One region of the Bacillus sp. PK5-006 genome, then DNA from elsewhere that is predicted to be linked to it. Evidence: predicted binding sites of a transcription regulator. Region 1 holds the regulator's gene; the other holds the start of a gene.
What was found. The regulator Rex, encoded in region 1, represses fermentation and respiration genes when NADH is low (regulators of the CRP and FNR family bind a similar motif). The targets are predictions, from matches to a motif close to TTGTGAAATATTTCACAA.
Positions count from the first base shown of each region.

Region 2: M1D84_RS01075 (cytochrome ubiquinol oxidase subunit I) is a predicted target of Rex. The motif match lies at 1,676-1,693, and genes of this name have one in related genera.

Region 1 covers NZ_CP096414.1:3,110,322-3,113,424, reverse strand. The annotation lists gene M1D84_RS15970 (ABC-F family ATP-binding cassette domain-containing protein) at 1-489, opposite strand, end outside; gene moaC (cyclic pyranopterin monophosphate synthase MoaC) at 628-1,119, shown strand; gene M1D84_RS15960 (redox-sensing transcriptional repressor Rex) at 1,135-1,788, shown strand; gene M1D84_RS15955 (twin-arginine translocase TatA/TatE family subunit) at 1,816-1,995, shown strand; gene tatC (twin-arginine translocase subunit TatC) at 2,002-2,760, shown strand; gene M1D84_RS15945 (NUDIX hydrolase) at 2,800-3,103, opposite strand, start outside.
Region 2 covers NZ_CP096414.1:220,575-223,677, reverse strand. The annotation lists gene cydB (cytochrome d ubiquinol oxidase subunit II) at 1-203, opposite strand, end outside; gene M1D84_RS01075 (cytochrome ubiquinol oxidase subunit I) at 190-1,605, opposite strand; gene isdG (heme oxygenase) at 1,928-3,043, opposite strand; gene M1D84_RS01065 (FecCD family ABC transporter permease) at 3,051-3,103, opposite strand, start outside.

The sequences.
Region 1 (3,103 bases):
TAAGGATTGGACGGTTGTCTCATCTTCAAAATGACTAAAGCCGAGTCCATGAAGAATGGAGCGGACATCTGCTTCATATTGATAGCCGCCTTGATCTTTAAATTCCTGCTGAAGCCTGTCATAGGTTTTCATAAGGGCTTCCAGCTCAGAACCTGTGGAGGAAGCCATTTTCTCCTCAATGGTTCTCATCTCTTGTTCCATTTCTTTTAAATGATCAAAAACCGATAATAATTCGTCTTTTAGCGTACGTGTAGACGTTACATCGGTATGCTGTGCTAAATAGCCGATCGATAGGTCTTTTGGTTTGATGATCTCACCTTGCTCGTAAGACATTTGACCGGCGATGATTTTCAAAAGCGTGGATTTGCCTGCGCCGTTACGACCTACAATGGCAATGCGATCCCTTGCTTTGACTTCCAATTTTATATTCGTTAAAACGGTATCAGCGCCAAACGATTTGGACAGCTGATTCACTTGTAGAATCATCATGTAACTTCACCTCTGCTATAATATGTTAAGTGTAGCTTATCAGCAGTAAACCGGCAAATGTTACATACAATCGCCATATTCAAATGAAAGACAGATAGGAAAAAATAGTGTATCATTTGAGTGAGGGAGCGTTGAAAGATGAGTCAATTTAGCCACTTTAACGAACAGGGAAGAGCAAAGATGGTCGACATTAGTGACAAATCGTCTACAGTGAGAACCGCCGTTGCTGTTTCAAGTGTTCGTATGATAAAAGAAGTGTTTCATAAAATAGAGCAACGTGAAATTGGAAAAGGAGATGTGCTGTCTGTTGCACAGGTTGCTGGCATCATGGCAGCAAAGCAAACATCTACCATCATTCCAATGTGTCATCCGCTTGCACTAAAAGGCGTGGATATCTCCTTTAATTGGGAGGAAGACGGAAATGCGCACATCCTGAACATACAAGTACAGGTAAAAACAAAAGGAAGTACGGGTGTGGAGATGGAAGCGCTCACTTCTGCTTCAGTATGTGCACTGACCGTTTACGATATGTGCAAAGCGATTGATAAAGGCATGATCATCGGTCCTACCTATCTAATTGAAAAGACAGGCGGGAAAAATGGTGATTTTCACAGAGCATCTGATATTTAAGTTGGAGGACCTTATATGAATATAGATCAGTCAAAAATTCCACAAGCGACAGCCAAACGTTTGCCGCTATATTACCGTTTTTTAAAAAATCTGCATGCATCAGGAAAACAAAGGGTGTCATCAGCTGAGCTTAGTGATGCAGTCAAAGTGGATTCTGCCACCATTCGCCGAGATTTTTCGTACTTTGGTGCACTTGGGAAGAAAGGGTATGGCTATAATGTCGATTATCTCTTGACCTTCTTCAGAAAGACCCTTGACCAAGATGAAATGACCAATGTCATGCTCATCGGTGTCGGGAATTTAGGGACTGCTTTTTTACACTATAATTTCATCAAAAATAATAATACAAAAATTTCAATGGCTTTTGACGTCAATGAGAGTAAAATAGGAAGTGAGATAGGCGGCGTGCCTGTCTATGATTTGGATAAGCTTGAAGAGCATGTTCAAGAGGTAGGAGATATCCCTGTTGCGATTTTGACAGTACCTGCCGTAGCAGCTCAATCCATTACAGATCGTTTGATTGCCCTTGGCATCAAAGGAATCCTTAACTTTACGCCGGCTCGATTGAATGTGCCGGAACACATTCGAATTCATCATATAGATTTGGCGGTTGAACTTCAGTCTCTTGTGTATTTCTTAAAGCATTACTCTGTTACGCAGGAGGACTGACGAAAAGGGGTAAAGGGGGTGGAGCAAATGGGTCCGATCGGTCCTGGGAGTTTGATTCTGATTGCGATTGTAGCGCTCATTATTTTTGGGCCGAAAAAGCTTCCTGAATTAGGAAGAGCAGCAGGAGATACATTACGTGAATTCAAAAATGCCACAAAAGGCTTAGCTGATGATCAGGAAGAAAAAAAGAAAAAAGAAGATCAGTAGAATAGGATGAGCTTCATGAATGTCAAAGATATGCCGCTTATGGAGCATATTGTGGAACTGCGAAAACGTTTAGTGATCATTGCGATGTTTTTTGTCGCCTTTATGGTGGCTGGTTTTTTTCTCGCTAAGCCGGTCATTGTGTATTTACAAAATACCGATGAAGCGGCAACACTCACGCTGAACGCATTTAAGCTTACAGATCCACTGTACGTGTTTATGCAGTTCGCATTTGTCATTGCTTTGGTTTTGACGTGTCCCGTTATTTTATATCAGCTGTGGGCGTTTGTGAGTCCTGGCTTATATGAGAAAGAAAGAAAGGTGACACTTGCTTACATTCCGATTGCACTGCTTTTATTTTTGAGCGGTGTGGCTTTCTCTTATTTTATTTTGTTTCCGTTTGTCGTCGACTTTATGATGCGAATGTCGAATGATTTAAATGTAGAGCAAGTCATTGGGATTCATGAGTATTTTACATTTCTGATGCAGTTAACACTTCCATTTGGCTTTTTGTTTCAGATGCCCGTCGTGTTGATGTTTCTCACAAGACTTGGCATCATCACACCGATGTTTTTATCAAAAATACGAAAGTATGCCTATTTTGTCCTCCTTGTCATTGCCGCACTCATTACACCGCCAGAGCTTGTTTCTCACCTCATGGTCACCTTGCCAATGCTCGTTTTATACGAAGTGAGCATTATCATTTCAAGAGTGACCTACCGCAAAATGCAGCAAACAGAGGAGAAAGAAAGTCACTATGTCTCATAAAAAAGCATCATGATCCAATGAGGGATCACGATGCTTTTTCTATTGCGTAAGAAATTGATTGATCGCATGAAAGAGGTGCTCATAATAGGCGGGCTCATGCTGGACAAAATCATGAACACCCACTTCGATGCTTTCCTCACGTCGTTCTTCGTTTGCATCAACTTGAAAGCCCTTGATTCGAATTCTTTCACATGTTCCTGTTAACAGCTGCTGTGCATCAAGCAGCTTGGCTCTGTACAGACCAGCGACTTCTTCTTTCTGTAGATAAACTTCCATGTGCTCTTCTTGATTCATATAAAGGTACACATGGCAGAACTCACGGTCGATGAACGAAGGCATATGG
Region 2 (3,103 bases), 850 kb from region 1:
ATAGCACCGCCAGCTGTAATCAGCCAGACCTCATTCGCATCCCAGAAAGGACCAATCGTATTGATTAAAATGCGGCGCTCGTGCGCGTCCTTTCCAAGCAGCTGCATGGACATCCCGACACCAAAATCAAATCCTTCTAAGAAGAAAAAACCAACAAACAATACTGCGACAAGAATAAACCAAATCTCGTTAAGATATGCCATGATATGCGCCTCCATCAAATGGATCTGTAGACAGGTCCGTTTCATCCTTTTGATCTGTATCTTCTTCAGAATGTGCACCTTTTTTAATTTCTCGAATGAATAAGTAGGCGAGCACAATAGCAAGAATCAGATACATCGCCGTAAAGCTAATGACTGAGAATAACAGCATGCCATACGATACGTTCGGTGAAATCGATTGAGCCGTCGTCATCATACCAAAGACGGTCCACGGCTGACGCCCGATCTCAGTCATGATCCAGCCGGCTGAGTTCGCAATAAACGGGAACGCAATCATCCATACCATGAAGCGTAAATACCATTTGTTTGTTTCAAGTTTCTTTCTAAAGCTTAAGTATAAGCCAATCATACTAGCAAAAATCATCAGCATGCCGGCACCGACCATGATCCTAAAGCTCCAGAATGTTGTTTTCACTGGTGGAATGTAGTCTCCAGGGCCAAACTTGGCTTCATATTCTTTTTGAAGTGTCAGCATGCCCGGAACATCTCCACTGAACTTCTGATAAGCCAAATAACTTAAGGCAAACGGAATATTGATCTCCGCAGAGTTTTCTTTTTTATCTGTGTCAATGTTGGCAAAAAGTGTCCAAGCCGCTGGATCTCCACTATCCTTCCAAAGGGCTTCACTTGCTGCCATCTTCATTGGCTGTGATTTCATTAAATGCTTCGCTTGATCATGTCCAGAGAACGCCACACCTAAACCAGAAATTAAAGCGAGGACCATTGCAATCTGGAATGATTTTTTGAAAAAGGCAATTTCTTGTTTTTTGATCATTTTATAGGCACTAACTCCTGCAATAAAGAAAGCTCCTGTTGCCAGCGCACCAAACAGAACGTGCGGGAACTCAACCCAAAGCTGCGGGTTCGTCACAAGAGCGCCAAAATCATTCATTTCTGCACGGCCATTTTTAATGGCAAATCCAACTGGCTCCTGCATAAATGAGTTGGCGAGTAAAATCCAAAACGCCGAAAAGATCGTACCAAGGGAAACAAGCCAAATGCACAATAAATGAATCTTCTTCGGCAGACGATCCCAGCCGAATATCCAAAGTCCAATAAATGTAGATTCAAGGAAAAAGGCCAAAAGTGCTTCAATGGCAAGCGGTGCACCAAAGACATCACCGACAAACCTTGAATAATCTGACCAGTTCATCCCAAACTGGAATTCCTGCAGAATCCCTGTTACCACACCTACTGCAAAGTTAAGTAAGAACAGGTGACCCCAAAACTTCGCCATCTTTTTATAGATGTCTTTTTTCTTGACGACATAAAGGGTCTGCATCAATGCGACGATAAACACCAAACCTATTGACATAGGAACAAAAATAAAATGAAATAATGTCGTTGAAGCAAATTGAAATCTTGCTAAAAACAGCTCACTCACAGCCTTACATCCTCCCTTACTTTTACATGCCGAACGATTCATGCTCACCATTTCACAAAATATTCACTATTTGTTCAATGTTTCACAAATAAAAGTCCATTTGAAATGGTTCACTCGGTGAAATTTTACTCTTGATTTTCATTCGGTTAGTTATTTATACCTGTACTTTACACCCATACGCTTCAAAAATAAAGTAAATTTTACCTAAAAATTGGTTGGTATTGTGTCAGTTATTTGAATACTTTGTCAACAATATGTGACGGAAAATAAAAAAATGCAAAAAAAGAGCGCTGCATGTGGGCCGCAGCGCTGTGTTTCTATTTTAAGCTTTTTTCTGTAAAGCAGGTCTTGTCACTTGGACTTCATAGTACGTAATTTTGTTTTTTAATAGGCCTTCAGGTTTCGCTTTTCCGTGAGCGTGTGCATCTCCAAATGCCTGAGATTTTGTCCAGTTCACAAAGTCTTCTTTTCGATTCCAGCGTGTATGAATAGTCACTTCATCGTAATCGGTTGTCTGCTGTGTGACCCAGACTTCCATGCCTAAAAATCCTTCCATGAATTCTACTTGTCCCTGCTTGTTAAAACGCTTGACGAGGTGGTCTGCACTGCCTTTTTCTACTCTAACCTGGTTGTTTACAATGATCATGTTTGATTCATCTCCCTTTTGTTGTTGGATCGAAGCGATTGGGATAATGAGCGGATGCTCTCCATCTAGGTGAACCTCTGCCTGAATCCCAAAGACCTCTTTGAAAAAGTTTTCTGTTAATACTTCCTTTGGTGTCCCTATTTGGTAAACCTGACCACGCTTCATTGCAATCAGGCGGTCACAATATTTTGCTGCCTGCTGCAGGTCATGAAGAACCATTAAAATGGTGATCCCATGCGTTTCATTCAGCTGTTTGAGCAGCTCCAGTAAATCAAGCTGATGCGCAATATCTAAGTAAGTGGTAGGCTCATCCAGAATAATCGTCTCTGTCTTCTGAGCCAGTGCCATGGCAATATACGCCTTCTGCCTCTCTCCGCCTGACAATGTATGCAGCATCCTGTTTTCATTCACGCGGCTATTTGTCACATCAAGTGCCCACTCTATCGCTTCCTGATCTGTTTTCGAGCTCTTTTTCCAGATCGAACGATGCGGACTTCGTCCAAGTGCAACCAGCTCACGTACTGTCATCGATGGGATGGCCGTTCTCGTCTGCATCAGAACAGCGATTTCCTGTGCAATCTCCTGTGCTGTCATTTCTTTTTGCGGTATATCGTGAATATAAATCATGCCGCTTTCAATCGACGTAAGACGTGCAGCCGCTTTAATAAACGTCGACTTCCCTGACCCATTCGGTCCAATAATTCCTGTTACACTTCCTTTAGGCACAGCTGCTGAAATAGACGACAGCCGAAAGCCTCCTTGACTGAGGCTCACGTCATCCATCGCAATCACATCCAACTTAACCCCTCCCTTTCTTTTTTAATAAATAGAGGAAGAAAGGTGCACCAATAC